4 regions of the Serinibacter arcticus genome follow, and region 2 is predicted to be linked to each of the others. Evidence: riboswitches for the same ligand, from Rfam matches in the RefSeq annotation. Region 2 holds a riboswitch; each other region holds the start of a gene.
The links. A riboswitch is a leader RNA that binds a small molecule or an ion and turns the genes downstream of it on or off. The one in region 2 is predicted to bind S-adenosylmethionine.
Positions count from the first base shown of each region.

Region 1: linked by a shared signal. The riboswitch ahead of C8046_RS00490 (LLM class flavin-dependent oxidoreductase) and the one ahead of C8046_RS12990 (methylenetetrahydrofolate reductase) in region 2 are both predicted to bind S-adenosylmethionine.
Region 3: linked by a shared signal. The riboswitch ahead of C8046_RS11940 (hypothetical protein) and the one ahead of C8046_RS12990 (methylenetetrahydrofolate reductase) in region 2 are both predicted to bind S-adenosylmethionine.
Region 4: linked by a shared signal. The riboswitch ahead of C8046_RS14135 (rhodanese-like domain-containing protein) and the one ahead of C8046_RS12990 (methylenetetrahydrofolate reductase) in region 2 are both predicted to bind S-adenosylmethionine.

Region 1 is NZ_PYHR01000002.1:89,330-94,256, forward strand. Features, by position in the region: gene obgE (GTPase ObgE) at 1-97, shown strand, start outside; gene proB (glutamate 5-kinase) at 103-1,233, shown strand; gene C8046_RS00485 (flavin reductase family protein) at 1,254-1,799, opposite strand; SAM riboswitch class IV at 1,963-2,076, shown strand; gene C8046_RS00490 (LLM class flavin-dependent oxidoreductase) at 2,438-3,388, shown strand; gene C8046_RS00495 (glutamate-5-semialdehyde dehydrogenase) at 3,406-4,743, shown strand.
Region 2 is NZ_PYHR01000002.1:2,897,595-2,902,521, forward strand. Features, by position in the region: gene C8046_RS12985 (fasciclin domain-containing protein) at 365-1,078, shown strand; SAM riboswitch class I at 1,291-1,391, shown strand; gene C8046_RS12990 (methylenetetrahydrofolate reductase) at 1,441-2,454, shown strand; gene metE (5-methyltetrahydropteroyltriglutamate--homocysteine S-methyltransferase) at 2,677-4,927, shown strand, end outside.
Region 3 is NZ_PYHR01000002.1:2,654,082-2,659,008, forward strand. Features, by position in the region: gene C8046_RS11925 (hypothetical protein) at 1-280, shown strand, start outside; gene C8046_RS11930 (hypothetical protein) at 526-795, shown strand; gene C8046_RS11935 (hypothetical protein) at 1,074-1,847, shown strand; gene C8046_RS11940 (hypothetical protein) at 1,869-2,831, opposite strand; SAM riboswitch class IV at 2,873-2,987, opposite strand; gene C8046_RS11945 (alpha-amylase family glycosyl hydrolase) at 3,109-4,927, opposite strand, start outside.
Region 4 is NZ_PYHR01000002.1:3,151,307-3,156,233, forward strand. Features, by position in the region: gene C8046_RS14115 (helix-turn-helix transcriptional regulator) at 1-193, opposite strand, end outside; gene C8046_RS14120 (VOC family protein) at 301-723, shown strand; gene lpdA (dihydrolipoyl dehydrogenase) at 802-2,196, opposite strand; gene C8046_RS14130 (hypothetical protein) at 2,281-2,787, opposite strand; SAM riboswitch class I at 2,919-3,010, shown strand; gene C8046_RS14135 (rhodanese-like domain-containing protein) at 3,068-3,496, shown strand; gene C8046_RS14140 (O-succinylhomoserine sulfhydrylase) at 3,493-4,722, shown strand; gene C8046_RS14145 (helix-turn-helix transcriptional regulator) at 4,752-4,927, opposite strand, start outside.

The DNA of each region.
Region 1 (4,927 bases), 2.8 Mb from region 2:
CGAGCAGTACAAGGCGCGCATGGATGGCAAGACCGCCGCGCGCGAGCAGCTGCGCCGCGACCGCGACGAGGGTCTCTGGACCAGCTCGGGGGAGTGAGCACGGTGAGTCTGCCGCTGGGACGCGGTGCGCTGCAGGTCGCGCGCCGGATCGTGGTGAAGATCGGGTCGTCGTCGCTGACCGACGGCGGGGGAGCGCTGAACCCGGCGGCCGTGACCGCGGTGGCCGACGCGCTCGCCGCCCGGCGCGCGGACGGCACCCAGGTGGTGCTGGTCTCCTCCGGTGCGATCGCCGCCGGCATCACCCCGCTCGGGCTGGCGTCCCGCCCGCGTGACCTCGCGACGCAGCAGGCGGCCGCCAGCGTGGGCCAGGGGCTGCTCGTCGCCCACTACACGCGGGCCTTCGCGGCCCACGGGCTGACGGTCGCGCAGGTGCTCCTGACGGCCGAGGACGTCATCCGACGCGGCCAGTACAAGAACGCGCAGCGCGCGCTCGAGCGCCTCCTCGCGCTCGGCACCGTCCCCGTCGTCAACGAGAACGACGCCGTCGCGACGGACGAGATCCGGTTCGGCGACAACGACCGGCTCGCGGCGCTCGTGGCGCACGTGGTGCAGGCCGACGCGCTCGTGCTGCTGACCGACGTCGACGGCCTCTACGACGGCCACCCGAAGCTCCCGACGTCGCGCCGGATCGCCCGCGTGACCTCGCCCGCCGACCTCGAGGGCGTCGTGGTGACCGGTCGCGGGAGCGGCGTGGGCACCGGCGGCATGACGACGAAGGTCGACGCCGCGCTCACCGCCACCGGCGCGGGGATCCCGACGCTCGTCGCGGCCGCCCACGACGTCGGCCGGGCCCTGTCCGGGCAGGACGTCGGCACGTGGTTCGAGGCGACGCACGCGCGCCCGCGCACCCGCCGGCTGTGGCTGGCCCACGCCGCCCACACGCGGGGGCGACTGGTGCTGGACGACGGTGCCGTCCGCGCCATCACGCACGGCAAGCGGTCGCTGCTCGCGGCCGGGGTGGTCGGGGTCGAGGGTGCCTTCGAGGCCGGGGACCCCGTGGAGCTGGCGAGCACCGACGGCGTGGTCGTGGCCCGCGGTCTCGTGGCCTACTCGAGCGAGGAGCTGCCCGAGCGGTTCGGTCTCACGTCCTCCCAGCAGCGCGAGGAGTTCGGCGACGGCCGGGACCGCGCCGTCGTGCACCGCGACGACCTGGTCGTGGTGGCCCGGCGCTGAGGCCTCGGCCCGCGCGCGGGTCAGCCGACCTGCGAGTGACCGCCCGTGCGGTGGTAGGTGCGGTCGACGTAGACCAGGCGCGGCTGCTCGACCTGGGCGTGCGGCGTCTCCTCGTGCACGTGCGTCACGTCCGCCGTCACCAGGAAGCTGGAGCCGGCGGGGATCCGCTCGGCGATCTCCACGCGGGCCCACGACGTCACCTGCGCCAGCCGCGGCTCACCGGTCGGCAGCCACTCCAGCGGCGTGTCGGTGAACCGGTCGATCCCCGGGGTGGCGAACCGGACCGAGAGGTCGGCCTGGTCGTGGGCGAGGAAGCTCACGACGGCGGAGTGCGCCTCGCGCAGGGCCGGCCAGGAGGAGGACACCCCGGTGATCGAGAAGGCGAGCACCGCCGGCGAGGCCGAGACCGAGATCACGGAGGTCGCCGTGAAGCCGACCGGGGCGCCGTCGGGACCGACCAGCGTGACGATCGCGACGCCCGCCGGGTGGTGGCGGAACAGGTCCTTGAACGCCCGCGGGGACGGGACGGCGGCGGCGTCGAGGGAGGTGGGGTGCGGTGCGGTCACGCTCCGAACCTACGTCCGTCACCGGCCGAGCGTCGGGGTGCGTCCCGTCCGTCCATCATGCGGACCGCGTCGAACGGATGCGGGTGACCGCTCACATCGCGTCAGCACCGCGTCGACGATTGAGTTGACACATCAACCAATGTGGTCGTAGCGTCGTGTCCACGGTCTTGAGTACCAGCGCGTAAGCCCCGGCTTGCTGGTCGGCAACCCTCCTCCTGCGGTGGGGTGCCCCGGGTGACGACCAGGCCCTGGCTACCTGCCAGGGCAAGCGCTCGTCCGCACCACGCGGAGATACGAGGAACAGAACACGATGGTCACGGAACGGCAGATGAAGTCCCTGCGACGCTCCACCACGTCCCTCATGTGTTGCACGCCGTCGGCGTGCACGTGTATGCGCTGACGGCGGCCGGACGAACTCCCCGCGGGCTCCCCGCCCGCTGAGCTCAGCCGCTGGTGAGAACCACCAGTCTCCTGCCGTCGTGCCCCGGCTCCTGCTGCCCCGCAGCGGAGCGATCCCGCCCGCACGCCCGACCCACCGCCCTGCCCCAGCCCCGTGCTGCCGGTCGCGGAGCGGGTCGCGAGCCCGGACGGTCCCCATACACGCATGAACCCTGCCCTGCAGGGAAAGGACCCCTCACATGTCTCAGCAGCACCCCTCCTCGTCCCCCGCCCGCACCGGTCTGACGCTCGGTCTCGACCTCACGACGCTCGGCGCGAAGGCCTCGTCCTTCCGCCGCCCGGGCGCCGGTGGCAACGAGCGCGTCTCGCTGTCCGACGTCGCCGAGCACGTCGCGCTGGCGGCCGCCGCCGGCGTCGACCTCATCACCTTCGGCGAGTCCTTCCGGCTCGACACGACCGCCCGCGCCGACGCCTGGCTCGACCCGGCCGTCATCGCCTCCCGCCTGGCCGCCAGCGGCGCGCTCACCGGTGGCCCGACGGTCGTGCCGGCCCTGCCGGCCGGTTTCCTCGACCCGGTCCGCCTGGCCCGCGCCGTCGCCGGCATCCACGCCCGCTCGGGCGGTCGCGCCGGCTGGCAGCTGCCCATCAGCGCCACCGCGGGCGGCGTGCACGCCGAGGTCCGCCGCGTCTGGGAGGCGACGCCGGACGCGCAGACCGGCGGTCACAGCCCGCTCGTGGTGACGGCGCCGCAGGAGGCGACGACCGCCGTCGTCGCCGGCCGGTTCTCCGACGTCGTCCGCCTGCAGGTCTCCGACCTCGCCGAGGCGAAGCGCCGCCGGACGGCCATCCGCACCGCCGCCGAGCAGGCGGGCCGCAACCCCGACGACGTGCGCGTGCTCGTCGACGCGGTCACGGTCATCGGCCAGGACGCGGCCAGCGCACTGTTCCGTGCCGACCTGCTGCGCGACCTCGGGACGCACACCGACCACGACGAGCTCACCGTGGCCGGCACGGCGCGCGGCGTCGCGGACGTCTTCGAGGACTGGTACACCCAGGGCGCCGTCGACGGCTTCGTCGTCCTCCCCGGGTCGCTGCCGGCGGACGTCCAGGCGCTCGCCCACGAGCTCGCCCCGGCCCTCGCCGAGCGCGGTCTGCTCGCGGGCGTCGCCGCCTCCGCCGTCGTGCGCTGAGGCCTACCCTGGTGGGCATGGCTCTCGAGACCCCCACCATCCCCGTCGTCGGAGGCGGCCCCGCGGGGCCGCCTCCGACCACGAGCGAGCAGGACGTCACCGCCGGGGTGCACGCGGCCGCGCGTCGCGCCAAGGTCGCCTCCCGCGTGCTGGCCCGCTCGACGCGCGCCACGAAGGACGCCGCCCTGCACGCCATGGCCGACGCGCTCGTCGCGCGCGCGGACGAGGTCGTGGCGGCCAACTCCGTCGACGTCGATCGGGAGCGCGCCCGCGGCATGAGCGAGGGGCTGCTCGACCGCCTCACGCTGACGCCCGAGCGCCTGGGGGGCATCGCGGAGGCGCTCCGCGAGGTCGCCGGCCTGCCGGACCCGGTCGGCGAGGTGGTGCGCGGCTCGACCCTGCCCAACGGCCTGCGGGTGCGGCAGACGCGGGTGCCGCTCGGCGTCGTCGGCGTCATCTACGAGGCTCGCCCCAACGTGACGGTCGACGTCGTGGGGCTCGGGCTGAAGTCCGGCAACGCCGTCGTGCTGCGTGGTGGCTCGGCCGCCGCCGCGTCCAACACCGCGATCGTGGCCGTGCTGCAGGACGCCCTGGAGCAGCAGGGGCTGCCGCGCGAGGCCGTCGGGAGCATCGACGAGTTCGGGCGGCCCGGGGGAGTGGCGCTGATGCGCGCCCGCGGGCTCGTGGACGTCGTCGTCCCGCGTGGCGGGGCCGACCTCATCGCCACCGTGGTGCGCGAGTCCACCGTCCCGGTCATCGAGACCGGGGTGGGCAACTGCCACCTGTACGTCGACGCCGGGGCCGACGTCGCCCAGGCCGTGGCGATCCTCCTCAACGGCAAGACCCAGCGGGTCGGCGTCTGCAACGCCCTCGAGACCCTGCTGGTGCACGCCGACGCCGCCGAGGCCTTCCTTCCCGCGGCGCTGGCCGCGCTCACCGACGCCGGCGTCCGGCTGCACGCCGACGAGGCGGCGTCGGCCCACGCGCCCGCGGGCGCCGACGTGGTGCCGGCGACCACGCAGGACTGGGAGACGGAGTACCTCAGCCTCGACCTGGCGGTGAAGGTCGTCGCCGACCTCGACGAGGCGCTGGAGCACATCCGGACCTACACCTCGGGCCACACCGAGGTCATCTGCACGCCGTCGCTGGCCGCGGCGCACCGGTTCAGCACCGAGCTCGACTCGGCCGCGATCATGGTCAACGCGTCCAGCCGGTTCACCGACGGCGGGCAGCTCGGCCTCGGCGCCGAGCTCGGCATCTCCACCCAGAAGCTGCACGCCCGCGGCCCCATGGGGCTCGCGGAGCTCACGACCACGACGTGGATCGTCCAGGGCGACGGGCACGTGCGTCCCTGAGGGCGGTTGCGCTGCCCGACGCGCCCTCCGCCGCACTCCCCGGGAGTGACGAACGGCCCCGTCCGAGGGACGGGGCCGTTCGGGGAGGCCTGCTCCGGCGCCAGCCGGCCTCACCGTCCGCCGCGGTCCGTTGCCGGTCCTGCGGCGGGGCTTGTCGCGGCCGGGGCCGCTGGGTCAATTCTTC
Region 2 (4,927 bases):
CGAGGGCGATCCTGTCGCCGTCGCCGATCCACCCAGGATCGTCACGACGGCGGAGGGTCGCCCTCACTGCTGTCCCCACCGTGCGTGGTGGCGGCGGCCCGACGCCGGCCGTCCCTCGTCAGGACGGCGTCCGCCCCTGTGTCCAGGGGAGGACACCACTCTCTGTACAGGGGAGGACACCACCCGTCTCCCGCCGTCAGCACCCGCATCACCACGGCCCACCACCCGCGCCGATGCACGGTTCCGCCCTCCCGAGAACCCGCTCAGAAAAAATCTCGCGATCCGACCCATCCGTATTCCCCACCACGTCGAACTACTCGTGAGACCGGCCACCAGGCCGCACCCGTCACGAAGGAGCTTGACAATGTTCACCACCCGGAAGACCTTCACCTCGATCGCCGCTGTTGCCGCTCTCGCGCTCACCCTCTCCGCCTGTGGCGGTTCGGGTGACGAGGACATGACCGAGGAGTCCAGCCCCACGATGTCCGAGTCCGAGACGGCGTCGCCGTCGCCCTCGGAGACCGAGACCGAGTCGGCCTCCCCCTCGGAGACCGAGTCCGCGACCGACGACATGGCTGACCCGGCCGCGAACCTCGTCGGCGCCGGCTGCGCCGCCTACGCCGAGGCCGTTCCGGACGGCGCCGGCTCCGTCGGTGGCATGGCGCTCGACCCGGTCGCCACCGCTGCGTCCAACAACCCGCTCCTCACCACGCTGACCGCGGCCGTCTCCGGCGGGCTCAACCCGGGCGTCGACCTGGTCAGCACGCTGAACAGCGACGAGTTCACGGTCTTCGCGCCGGTCGACGAGGCCTTCGCGGCCGTCGACCCCGCCACGATCGAGACGCTCAAGACCGACAGCGAGCTCCTCACCACGATCCTGACCTACCACGTGGTCCCCGGCCAGCTCGACCCGACGGCCGTCGTCGGCGAGCAGACCACCGTCCAGGGTGGGACCGTCGAGGTCACCGGTGAGGGCGACAACCTCATGGTGAACGGCGCCAGCGTCATCTGCGGTGGCGTCCAGACCGCCAACGCCACGGTGTACCTGATCGACTCGGTCCTCATGCCCCCGATGTGATCAGCACCTCCCCCTCTAGGCCATCGCAGGGCCGACAGACTCCCGGTGTCTCACGGTGCCGGGTGGCCGGTTGAGGGACCGGTGGGCCGATGCCCCGCCTCCGATCAGGGAGGCGGGGCATCGCGCTGTCTCGGGAACGGGTCGCGCATCTCGCGATGCGGACGCCCGCTCCGAACGATGGACGCCCCCCGCGCGTCCCCGCTACTCTCCTAGAACCATCCAGAGCGGCCGAGAGATCTGGCTCGACGACGCCGCAGCAACCCCCAACGGAAGCCTCCCGCGGGAAGGGTGCTCACGCCAGGACCGATGGAGAGAGCAATGCGGGCACCACTCCCGCGGAGCACGGCACGGGGGAGGCGGTCATGACGACCTCCGACCTGTACCGTCCGCCGCGACCGACGATCAGCTACGAGCTGTACCCCCCACGCACACCCAAGGGCGAGACCCAGGTGTGGGACACGGTCACCCAGCTCGCCGACCACGTCGCCGACTACTTCTCCGTCACGTACGGGGCCTCGGGCTCGACGGCGTCGACGTCGCAGGCGCTCGTCGAGCGCATCATCAACGAGACGTCCGTCCCGGTCATCGCCCACCTCACGTGCGTGGGTCGGACGGCCGAGCAGCTCCGCGAGGTCGTCGGAGCCTTCCTCGACGCCGGCGTCCGCAACTTCCTCGCGCTGCGCGGCGACCCGCCCGAGGGTGTCGTGGACTGGAAGCCCGCGCCGGGCGAGGTCGGCCGCGCGTGCGACCTGGTGACGCTGATCCGTGAGGTCGAGGCCGAGCGCTTCGGCTCCCGCGGGCTCGACCCGATCTCCCGGCTCGCCGACCACCGCAGCCGCCGCACGGCGGTGAGCATCGCCGTCGCCGCCTACCCGGGCCTCGAGCGTGCCGGTGCCGCGCCCGACGGCGGTCACCCCGCCGGCGGCGTGACCGACGGCGCGGTCGCCGGGGCCAGCCGGTTCCGCGTCCGCGAGGACGAGCTCGTCGCGCTGCGCGCCAAGCAGGACGCCGGCGCCGACTTCGCGATCACCCAGCTCTTCTTCGACGCCGCGGCCTACCGCGAGCTGCTGGGCGCGTCCCGGGCGGCCGGGATCAGGCTGCCGCTGGTGCCCGGGATCCTGCCGCTGACGGACCCCGCCCGCATCCGTCGCCTGTGCGACCTCAACGGCATCGCCCACCCGGCCGAGATCCTCGGCACGCTCGACGCCACGACCGACCCGGAGGAGCGCCGTCGGATCGGCCTCGAGGCGACGACGTCGCTCGTCCGCGACGTCCTCGCGGCCGGCGCCCCCGGGCTGCACCTGTACACGTTCAACAAGGCCGACGGCGTCACCGCCCTCCTGGAGGACGTGCTCGCCGAGCGAATGCCGGCCTGATCCCGACGGCGGAGCACGCCTCCGCCGCCCCGCCCGACCCCCGTCGGGCCCCACGCCGATCCGACACGGATCCGTACGAAGCGTCGCAAGCCGGAGCCCCGCGCGACGTGACCATCCGCAGCACCCGACACACCGACGTCGCAAGCCGGAGCCCCGCGCGACGTCGCCCCTCCGCACACCGTGATGTCGCCCGCGACGTCAACAACGCCCCAAGGAGACGCCATGAGCGCCACCACCCAGCACCACGAGCTCCCCACCGCCACGATCCTCGGCTACCCCCGCATCGGGCCCCGCCGCGAGCTGAAGAAGGCGGTCGAGTCCCACTGGGCCGGCCGGACGACCGAGGCCGAGCTCGAGCAGGCGGCGGCCGAGCTGCGCCGCCGCACCCTCACGCACCTGCGCGACCTCGGTCTCGCCGTTGAGGACTCCTCGATCCCGCTCGACTTCTCCTACTACGACCAGGTGCACGACGTCGCCGTCGCGCTCGGGGTCGTCCCGGAGCGGTTCGCGGACCTGCGCGCCGCGGACGGCACGATCGACCTCGCCGGCTACTTCACGCTCGCCCGTGGCGAGGGTGATCGCGTCCCGCTCGAGATGACGAAGTGGCTCGACTCCAACTACCACTACCTCGTGCCCGAGATCGGCCCGGCGACGGCGATCTCCTACGCCGGTTCGCGTCGCGTCCAGGAGGTGCGCGAGGCCGCCGATCTCGGCATCACCGGGCGCCCGGTGCTCATCGGGCCCGTGACCCTGCTGCTCCTGGCCAAGGCCGCCGACGGCTCGCCCGAGGACTTCTCGCCCCTGGATCGGCTCGACGACGTCGTGGCCGCCTACGCCGCGCTGCTCGCCGACCTGCGCTCCGCCGGCGCCTCGTGGGTGCAGCTCGACGAGCCCGCGCTGACCAGCGACACCTGGGCGACGCCGACGGCGGAGGTGGCCTCCGCCGTCGCCCGCGCCTACGGGGTGCTCGCGTCCGCGCCGGTGGGCGCCGCCTCGGACGACGGCGACGCCGCCCGCCCGGCGATCCTCGTCACCGCCGGTTACGGGAGCCTCGGCGACGCCGTCGACCCGCTGCTCGCCGCCGGCGTCGAGGCGATCGCGCTGGATCTGGTCAAGGGCGCCGTGCCCGCGACCCGGGCGCCCGACGGCGGGGCCCGCGACTTCTCCCACGTCGCCCTGGTCGGTGGCGTCGTCGACGGCCACAACGTCTGGCGCACCGACCTCGACCGCGCCGCCGGTCGGCTCGAGGAGCTGGGGGCGCTCGGCGCCGCGGCGACCGGCGTCACGACGTCGACCTCGCTCTTCCACGTGCCGCACACCGTGGCCGACGAGGCGGGCAACCCGGAGCTGCCGGCCGCCGTCGCCGGCTGGCTCGCGTTCGCCGACGAGAAGGTGGGCGAGGTGCTGGCGCTGGCTGCCGGACCGGACGGTGCTGCCGAGGTGTTCGCCGCCTCGCGCGCCGTCGTGGCCGACCGGGCCGCCGCGCCCGGGGTGCGCCGCGGCCAGGTGCGCGAGCGGGCCGCGGGACTTCCGGCGTCGGCGTTCACCCGCGAGGCGTACGCCGAGCGGCAGGCCGCGCAGGACGCCGTCCTGGACCTCCCGGCGCTGCCGACCACGACGATCGGCTCGTTCCCGCAGACGGGCGAGCTGCGCCGGGCGCGCGCCGAGCTGCGGGCCGGGACGCTGGACGAGGCCGCCTACGCCGAGGCGATGCGGGCCGAGGTGGCGCGCGTCATCGCGCTGCAGGAGGAGCTGGGCCTGGACGTGCTGGTGCACGGCGAGCCCGAGCGCAACGACATGGTGCAGTACTTCGCGGAGAACCTCGACGGGTTCGCCGTCACGCAGCACGGCTGGGTGCAGAGCTACGGCTCGCGCTGCACGCGCCCGTCGATCCTGTGGGGCGACGTTTCCCGCCCGGCGCCGATCACGGTGCCGTGGGCCACGTATGCGTCCTCGCTGACCTCGGCGCCCGTGAAGGGCATGCTGACCGGTCCGGTGACGATCCTGGCGTGGTCCTTCGTCCGCGACGACCAGGGCCTGGGCGAGACGGCCAACCAGGTCGCGCTCGCGCTGCGGGACGAGATCGCCGACCTCGAGGCGGCCGGGATCGGGATCATCCAGGTCGACGAGCCGGCGCTGCGCGAGCTGCTCCCGCTGCGTCGGGCCGACCACGAGGCCTACCTCGACTGGTCGGTGGCCTCGTTCCGTCTCGCGACCTCGGGCGTGGGCGTGACCACGCAGATCCACACGCACCTGTGCTACTCGGAGTTCGAGGAGGTGTTCGGGGCGATCGACGGTCTCGACGCCGACGTCACCTCGATCGAGGCCGCCCGCTCGCGCATGGAGATCCTGCCGGCCGTGGCCGAGGCGGGGTTCGAGCGGGGCATCGGCCCGGGCGTCTACGACATCCACTCGCCGCGCGTTCCGTCGCAGGAGGAGGTCGTCGAGCTGCTGCGCGGGGCGCTCACCTCGG
Region 3 (4,927 bases), 240 kb from region 2:
CGAGGCCACGGTCGAGCTCGACATCGTCGCGCCGCCGGTGCCCGAGGCGGCGCCGGAGTCGGCGCCGTCCGAGGCTGCTCCGGAGGTCGAGGCGGGCGGCGAGTCCGACGGGGCCGCCGAGACCGCCGCCGAGGGCACGACCGAGGTCGGCGACGCCGCGTCCGACACCACCGCGAGCGCGGGTTTCCCCTGGCTCGTGGTCGGTGGGGTGGTGCTGGTCGCGCTCGGAGCGACGATCGCCGTCGTGCTCAGCCGGCGCAAGCGGGCCGCGCGCGCCTGACCCCGCCCCGGCCGCCTCTGCCCCGCGCGCCTCGCTCTCTGCGGACGGACCTCGCTCTCTGCGGACGGTTGCTGACGCCGTCGTGCGCCCAGGCCCCTGACCTGCGGCGATGCTGCGGGCCGCCGCCGCGGCCGGATTCTGTCCGCAGACAGCGAGGGCCGTCCGCAGAGAGCGAGGCCGAAGCTGCTCGACGGCGTCCCGGGACGCAGCGGGCCGCGACCACGACGTCGAACTAGCCTGACGAGATGACGCCGCTCTCGCGCCGCTCGCGCGCCCTTCCCCTCGTGATCGCCGCGAGCGGACTGATCCTCGTTGCCGGGTGCGGGGCGCCGGCGGCCTCGGAGTCGACCGCCACGTCGCCCGGAGGCGCGCTCGACTCTCCGTCGCCCCACGTCGACCCGTCCGGCTACGTGCCCTTCGACACCGACCTGTCGCTCGAGGAGGCGCAGGCGAGGGTTGAGTCCAACGGGCTGACGGACGACGTCATCGGCTACCGGTTCGAGAGCGACGCCTGACCCGAAGGGCCTCGCGAACGACCCGAAGGGCCTCGCGAACGACCCGAAAGGCCTCGCGAACGGATGGCGGACGAGCGGACGACCTCGACGGGCACACCCCTCGCCCCCGACGCGCGGCAGACTAGGCGGCGGCGAAGGACCGCGAGCGCGGAAGGGGGCGGGGTGAGCCGGACGTTCGGCACGTTCGTACCGCCGGGGAGGAGCCCGAGGCCCTCGTCGGCGCGCACCTGGACCGGCCGCTCGCCCGGACCCTCCACTTCGACGCGCTCACGCGCCCGGTGACGCAGGAGCACGTGGACGCGTTGCGCCGTCGGTCCCCGGTGCCGACCGGGAGATCCGCGACCCTGTGGCGCCGCGCCTGGCGCAAGCCCTGGCAGACGGGGGTCCTCGCCGGGGTGACGGGCGCCGTCGTCACCGCCGCGGTGCTCGCCGTCGCGACCTTCCCCGACGTCCGGCCGGCGCTCGCGGCCGCGGCGGTCGTCGCGCCGGCGTTCATCCTGCTCGGGGTCGTCGCGGCGGTCGTCACCGCCCGGCGGCAGCGACGCCGGTGGACGCCGTCGGACCGGCTCGCCGAGTTCGCGGCGGTGAACGGGCTGCAGCCCGAGCCCGACCCGCACGCGAGCCTGCTCCCGCCCGCCGTCACCGCCCCGCCCGCAGCAGCCACCGAGGCCCGGCCCGCGCCCAGGGACGTGCGCCACGTCCTCGTCGTCCGCGGGATCGTCCAGGGCCGGGCCTTCGTGATCGGCACGAGGACGTCGAGGTCGGGCGCGCCCGGGGCGGACGCGGTCCAGCACCTGCGCTGGGCGGCGATCACGAGGGACCCGACCCTCGAGCTGCCGGAGCAGGGGTGGGACACCTTCGTGGCCGGCTGCCGGGAGCTGCTCGGCGAGGGGGAGCTGCTGGTCGACCACGGCGATCGGTGGATCACCGTCGGGCTCGACGACGACGACGCGCGCTCGCTGCGCCGCGTGCGGTCGCTGGTCGTGGCGATCGACCTGCTCCTCGGGCTCGAGGACGCGATCGAACCGACGGACGCGCCGGTCGCGGAGTGACGCCGCCTCACGCCGGACGCCTCACGCCAGACCCTCGTCGTCGAGCTCGAACCGCACCTGACCGACCACCGTCCGGGCGTCGACCTCCAGCGGCATCCCGTCCGGCACGAGGCGCCGCGCCAGCGCGACGACGGCGTGCGCCGACGTCTCGATCGACGTCGGGTACCGCTCGGCCCACGTCGACCACACGACGACCTCCTCGGGCTCGCGGCCCGCGGTCGTGTCGACGTCGACGAGCTCGCCGTCGCGCACCGTGCGCACGAGGGCGGGCGCCCAGGGCACGGCGGTCCGCTCGCCGTCGTGACCGAGGGCCATCAGCGGCAGCAAGGTCTCGCGAGATACCGCATCGACCCCCGGCCTGAGCCGCCGACCAAACCCTGGCCTCGGCCGGGTCACCCACTCCGGGAGGAGGTCCCACGCCGTCCGGCACCGCAGACACGCCTCGGAGTAGGCGTACGGCATGAAGGAGCGCGGGGGGAGCTGCACGTGGGCCACCCGCCAGCACAGGTCGCACACCACCGCCGGGACGAGCCGGCACCCCACGAGCTGCCCGGGCGGTCGGCCGTGCGCGAGGCCGTGCGTGAGGCAGCCGCCGGTGCCGGAGGTCAGCCCGATCACGCGGACGCACGGGCCCGGCTCGGGGTCGCGACGTCGCACGATCCCGACGTCGACGTCCCGGCGCGCCACGTAGCGGAAGCCGACGCCGGGCTCGTGGTCGAGCACGACGTCCTTCGCCCGCAGCCAGTCGAGCCAGTGCCGGACCTCGGCCGTGTCGCGCAGGGGAGCCTCGCCGTCGAGCAACCGCGTGGCGGCGAGCACGAGCCCCCACTCGGGCGCTTCCAGCATCGGCATCTCGAAGGCCCAGGGCACGCGGTCCCAGTCGTGACCGAGGGTGGCGAGGACCGCGTGGGGCAGCACCACCTCGAGGCTCGCGTTGTCGGGGTGGTCGGCGTGGGCCATGGCGATCCGGGGACGACGAGACATGGAGGAGGCTCCTCAGGCTGACGCCGTCGATCACGACGGCGGGACGCGTCTTCCCGCCGCGGGCTGCGGCGGGCGGGTCTTCCTCCGGGAGCACCGTGTCGCGTGACGCGGTTGCTGGCCAGCAAGCCGGAGGGCTTGTCGCTGGGCCTCGTGACCGGGATCGAGTCTGCCACGACGGCGACGACGCCGCCCCCGGCGAGTCCGTGGACCCACCGGGGGCGGCGTCGTTCGTGCGGGTGGTGCGGGTCGTTCAGGTGGTGCTGAGGCTCAGCCCCGCTCAGCCGATGTCGGAGAACCCGGCGTCGTCGTAGCGGTGCAGGAACGCGGCCATCGCGTCACGGTTGATGGGCGCGACGGGCTGGTAGATCGCCGTCCCGTCGTTGCCCTGCCAGCCGGTGGCGATCTCCTCGTGCACGAGCCAGGTGATCTCCTTGTAGAACTGCGTCTGCGGAGTCACGTCCGTGAACGGGGAGGTCGCCGGGGCGGCGAACTCGGGCTCCTCGGCCATCCGGTAGAGGAAGGCCGCCATGGCATCACGCCCGATGGGCTCGAGGGGGCGGAACGAGGCCGTCCCGTCGCCGTTGTCCCACCCGGTGGAGATGCCCTTCTCCGACAGCCATGAGATCTCCTCGTAGAACTGGTCGGAGGGGGCGACGTCGCTGAACGGCGAGACCTCGGGGGCCGTCCACTCCGGCGAACCGGCCTGGCGGTAGAGGAACGCTGCCATGGCGTCACGGGCGATCGGGGTGAGCGGACGGAACTCGCGGGTGCCGTCGGCGTTCTCCCACCCCGTCGAGATGCCGTTCGTGAAGAGCCACTGGATGTCGTCGAAGAACATCGTCCCCTTCGGCACGTCGACGAACGCCGGCAGCGCCTCGCTGATGAGCGCGGTGCCGAACACGGCGGGAGCGCTGATCGTGAGGCTGGCGCCGCCCGCCGTCGTGACCTCGCCCGTGAGGGCGTCGGTGAAGGTGAGGTCCGCGAACTGCTCGGGGATCTCGACCGTCACCTCGCGGTCGGTCGTGCCGTTGTTGTACGCGGTCACGGCCAGGACACCCTCGTGCTCCCGGGCGAGGACGATGAGGTCCTCGTCGAGGTAGATCGGGGCGTCGATGCTGCCACGACGGAGCACGTCGTTGTCGTGCCGCATCGCGATGAGCTCCTGATAGTCCGCCAGCAGCGACTCGTCCGGGCTGCCGCCCTCGTCGGCCCACGGGTAGGTGCGACGGTTCTGCGGGTCCTCGCCGCCCGTGACGCCGACCTCGTCGCCGTAGTAGACCGCCGGGGTGCCCGGGAAGGTCATCTGGAAGAACACGGCGAGGCGCAGACGCTGCTTGGCCTGCTCGATCGTCGTCGCGGACGACGTGGTGCTGGTGTAGCCGAACTCGTGCAGGGCGCGCGCGGCGTCGTGCGTCGAGAGCAGGTTCATCAGCGCGTAGAAGGACTCCTCGGGGTAGGACTCCCGCATGAGCTCGATGTTCTGGTAGACCTCCTGCGCGTCACCACCGTTGGCGTAGTCGATGACGGAGTTGCGGAAGATGTAGTTCATCGTGGTGTCGAAGGTGTCACCGAGGAAGAACTTCGAGGAGTCGAACCAGGTCTCCGCGACCGCGAGGGCGTCGGGGTCGTCGGCCTTGAGGTTCGTGCGCCACTCGCGCCAGAAGTCGTCGCTCACCCATGGGGCGACGTCCATGCGCCACCCGGAGGCGCCGCGGTCGAGCCACGTGGTGGTGATGGAGTCGTCGTTGCGGAAGGCGATGTTCTTCCACGCCTCGGACTCGGCGAGCTCAGGCATCGAGGCGCCGCCCCAGCCCGCGTAGGACTGGCCGTCGAACTCGTACAGGTCGGCCCACGGGGACTCGGGCTGCACGGTGCCGCCCTCGAACGCACCGAGGTCGTCGTAGCGTCCGTAGCGGTCGAAGTACCGGCTGTCGGCGCCGCTGTGGTTGAACGAGGCGTCCACGACGACGCGGATCCCGCGCTCCTCGGCCTGCTGGGTCAGCAGCTCGAAGTCCTCGTTCGTGCCGAAGCCGTTGTCGACCTGGAGGTAGTCGGCCGTGTCGTACTTGTGGTTCGAGCCGGCCTCCATGATCGGC
Region 4 (4,927 bases), 250 kb from region 2:
CCTCGAGCCGGTAGCCGCCGTCCGGTCCCATGAGCGCCGTGATGCGGTAGCCCATCGAACGGAGGCGGTCGACGTCGCGGCGCACGGTGCGCGGGCTCACCTCGAGACGTCCCGCGAGGTCACCGCCGCCCCAGTCGCGGCGCACCTGGAGCAGCGACAGCAGCAGGAGGAGTCGGGAGGAGGGCGCGGTCACGGGGTCGATTCTGCTCCAGGTGGAGGACAGGAACTGACCGCAACTGGCGAGAGAGTCGTTCCTGTCAGCACGAACCGCCCCGACCGGGGCCCACCCGAGGAGTCCGTATGAGCATCGCCGTCACCCCCCACCTCAACTTCCGCGGCGACGCTCGCGCCGCCCTGGAGCACTACCGCGACGCCTTCGGCGGCGAGCTCGCCATCGCCACGCACGGCGAGGCCGGCCCGGTCGAGGACCCGAGCGAGGTCGACCTCGTGATCTGGGGTCAGGTCGCCGCGCCCAGCGGCTTCCGCATCATGGCCTTCGACGTACCGGCCGCCCGTCCGTGGGACCAGGGCGTCGCGTCGTTCTTCGTCTCGGTGCGCACGACCGACGGGGCGGAGCTCGCCGCGTCGTTCGAGGTCCTCGCGCAGGACGGCACCGTCGTCGTCCCGCTCGGCCCGTCGCCGTGGTCCCCGCTGTACGGCATGGTCACCGACCGCTTCGGCGTGACCTGGGTGCTCGACGTCGAGGTCGCCCACGCGGGCTGAGCCCGGAGGCGTCCGAGAACGACGACGGCGCCGCCCCCCGGGAGGGGAGCGGCGCCGTCGCGGTTCGAGCGGGTCGGATCAGAAGTTGATCATGTGGCCCGAGATGCCGTGCAGGGCCTCCTTGACGGCCTCGCCCAGCGTCGGGTGGGCGAAGACGACGCGCGACATCTCGTCGGCCGTGAGGTCCCAGGTCTGCGCGGCGTTGAGGGCCGGGAGCAGCTCCGTGACGTCCGGGCCGATGAGGTGGGCGCCGAGGAGCTCGTTGTGCTCGGCGTCGGCGACGATCTTGACGAAGCCGACGGCGTCGCCCAGGCCCTGTGCCTTGCCGTTCGCGGAGAACGGGAACGTGGCGACCTTGATCTCGTGGCCGGCCTCCTTGGCCTGCGCCTCGGTGAGGCCCATCGAGCCGATCTGCGGGTGGCAGTAGGTGGCGCGCGGGATGAAGCGGTAGTCGATCGACTGCGTCTCGACGCCCGCGAGCGTCTCGGCGGCGACGATGCCCTGGGCCTCGGCCACGTGGGCGAGCATCATCTTCGCGGTGACGTCGCCGATGGCGTAGACGTTCGGCACGTTGGTGCGCATGTAGTCGTCGATCGCGACGGCGCCGCGGTCGGTGAGCTGGACGCCGGCGGCCTCGAGGCCGAAGCCCTCGGTGCGCGGGGCGAAGCCGATGGCGGACAGGAGGCGGTCGGCCTCGAGCACGCGCTGCTCGCCGTTGGAGCTCACGGTGACCTTGACGCCCGAGCCGGTGTCCTCGACGGCCTCGACCTTGGTGCTCGTGAGCACCGTGACGCCGAGCTTCTTGTAGTGCTTGGCGAGCTCCTTGGACACGTCGGCGTCCTCGGTGGGGACCATGCGGTCCAGGAACTCCACGATCGTGACGTCGACGCCGAAGTTCTTCATGACGTAGGCGAACTCGACGCCGATCGCGCCGGAGCCCGCGATGATGAGCGACTTCGGGAGGTCGGGGTCGAGGATCTGCTCCTCGTAGGTGACCACGTTCTCGCTGACCTTGACGCCGGGCAGCATGCGGGTGACCGAGCCGGTGGCGATGATGAGGTTGTCGAAGGTGAGCTGCTGGCTCTCGCCGTCGTCTCCTGCGACGTCCATCGAGGTCGCGCTGGTGAGGGTGCCCCAGCCGTCGATCTCGGTGATCTTGTTCTTCTTCATCAGGAAGTGGACGCCCTTGACGATCCCGGCCGAGACCTGGCGGCTGCGGGCGTGCGTCGGGCCGTAGGACATCGTGGCGTCGCCCTCGATGCCGTACTTCGCCTTGTCGTGCGTGAGGGTGTGGGCGAGCTCCGCGTTCTTGAGGAGAGCCTTGGAGGGGATGCAGCCGACGTTCAGGCAGACACCGCCCCAGTACTTCTTCTCGACGACGGCGACGGACTTGCCGAGCTGGGCGGCGCGGATGGCGGCGACGTAGCCACCAGGGCCCGCACCGAGGACGACGACATCAAAGTGGGAAGCCATGGGGCCAGCCTAGTTCCGCGCGGGGGCGAGGGGTGGCGCGGGGGGACGTGGGCCGTGTCACCCGGGGATCGCCGTCACCCGGGGTCAGGACGGGTGCTCGCACGCGGTCCGATCGAACTCCTCGCGCGTGAGGAGGTCCCGCGGGGCCGCCAGCCCCGTGACCACCTCGCCCGGTGTCAGCCCCGCCACGATCTCGGTGTCGAGGTCGACCCGCTCGAGCTGGTCGCCCGGGCTCCACGGGAGGCTCGGCCCCAGGGCGTGCACGTAGTAGCTCTCGCCCGGCTCGAGCTCCGCCTCGACGACGACCTCGATCGGAGCGCCGTCGCTGACCAGGTCGAGGTTCGTCTCGTGCGAGATCCGGTCCCACGCGTCGGAGCCGCGCTCCCCGGGGATCAGCCGCGTGAGCACGACGTCGTCGACCTCGCCGCCGATCGTCTCGCCGTCGCACGGCGCCAGCAGCGCCAGGACCCGACCGGCGTCGTCGACCGTCAGCCCGACCACGCCGCCGGGGACCGCGGAGCATCCGCCCAGCGCGAGCGTCGCCGCCGCGACGAGGCCCGCCGTCGCCGTCGCCCTCGCGGTTCGCCCCATGGACCGAGTGTGCTCCGCACGCCCGGTCACGTCCACGACTGCCGCGCGGCCTCGCGCAACCGCGAGCCCGACCCGCTCGCCCGCTGAGACGCCCGGGCGGGCCCCGCCGCCCCCCGCGCTACCATCGATCACGACCATCCAGAGCAGCTGAGAGACCTGGCTCGACGACGCTGCAGCAACCCCCCGACTCGGGTGCGGGTGCTACCGCCAGGACCGATGGAGGAGCGAGCATGACCGATTCCCCCCTGTCCGACTGTCGCCGCCGCGGTGGTGACCCGCGATGACGACTCCGCACCCGCACGTCCACGGCTACGCCGGTGACCTCACGCCCCAGGAGGCGTGGACCGCCCTCGAGGGCGACGCCGACGCCGTCCTGGTCGACGTCCGCACCCCGCAGGAGTGGGCCCAGGTCGGCATCCCCGACCTCACCGAGCTCGACCGCGAGCCCGTCCTCGACCCGCTGCAGACGTTCCTCGGCCCGAACCCCGACTTCCTCGCGACCCTGACGGCCGCCGGCCTCGAGCCCGGGGACGGCCGCACGCTCGTCTTCCTGTGCAAGTCGGGCGTCCGCTCGATCGCGGCCGCCCAGCTCGCGACGTCCGCGGGCTTCGGGCCCGCCTACAACGTCGTCGACGGCTACGAGGGCCAGTTCGGTCCCGGCTGGGCCCCGCTCGGCCTGCCCGTCGCGGCGTACGAGGGGGACCGATGAGCGACCCGCAGCCGCGCTCCAGCCTCCCCGAGGGCCTGCGCCCCGGGACGCTCGCCGTCCGCGGTGGGCAGGAGCGCACCGGCTTCCACGAGATCTCCGAGCCGCTGTTCCTCACGCAGGGCTACTCCTACCCGCGCGCGGCCGACGCCGAGGCCGCGTTCCTGGGGGAGCTCGACCGCTTCACCTACACGCGCTACTCCAACCCGACCACGTCGGCGTTCGAGGAGCGGCTGCGCCTGATCGAGGGCGCCGAGGCGTGCTTCGCGACGGCGACCGGGATGGCCGCGGTGTTCGCGTCGATGGCGTGCCTCGTCAAGGCGGGGTCGCGCATCGTGGCCGGCCGTGCGATGTTCGGCTCGACGCTCCTCGTGCTCGACGAGCTCTTCACCGGCTGGGGCATCGAGACCGTCTACGTCGACGCGCACGACAACGCGCAGTGGGCCAAGGCCCTGGCGACGCCGGCCGACGTCGTCTTCTTCGAGACGCCGTCCAACCCGATGCAGGACATCGTCGACGTGCCCGAGGTGAGCCGGCTGGCCCACGCCGCGGGCGCCGTCGTGATCGTCGACAACGTGTTTGCGACGCCGGTGCTCCAGCGGCCGCTCGAGCTCGGGGCGGACGTCGTCGTCTACTCGGCGACCAAGCACATCGACGGTCAGGGTCGCGTCATGGGCGGGGCGGTGCTCGGTCCGCGCGACTACATCGTGGGGCCGCTGCAGACGTTCCTGCGCAACACGGGCCCCACGATGAGCCCGTTCAACGCGTGGACCCTGCTCAAGAGCATCGAGACCATGGACCTGCGCGTCCACCGGCAGTGCGAGTCGGCGCTCGCCGTCGCGCGCTGGCTCGAGGACCGCTCGGAGGTCACCCAGGTGCGCTACCCGTACCTCGAGTCGCACCCGCAGCACGAGCTGGTCAAGCTGCAGCAGAGCGCCGGCGGCACGGTCGTCGCGTTCACGCTGGACGGCCCCGCGGACGATCCGGAGGGCGGCAAGCACCGCTCCTTCGCCTTCCTCGACGCGCTGCGCCTGATCGACATCTCCAACAACCTCGGTGACGCCAAGTCGCTCGTCACGCACCCCGCGACGACGACCCACATGAAGACCGGTTTCTCCGGCCGACAGCGCGTCGGGATCTCCGAGACGACGATCCGGCTGTCGATCGGTCTCGAGGACCCGCGCGATCTGCTCGACGACCTCGAGCGGGGGCTCGCCGCCGGGTGGTGAGGCTCGCCGCCGGGTGGTGAGCGCGTGCGTCAGCGCGGGAGCAGCCCGCGCCGTCGCGCGATCGCGACGGCGTCGACCCGGTTGGCGGCGTTCAGCTTCGCGATGATGTGCGAGACGTGCACGCTCGCCGTCTTCGTCGTGATGTAGAGCCGCCGACCGACGTCGCCGTTCGAGGCGCCCTCGGCCACCAGCTCGAGCACCTCCT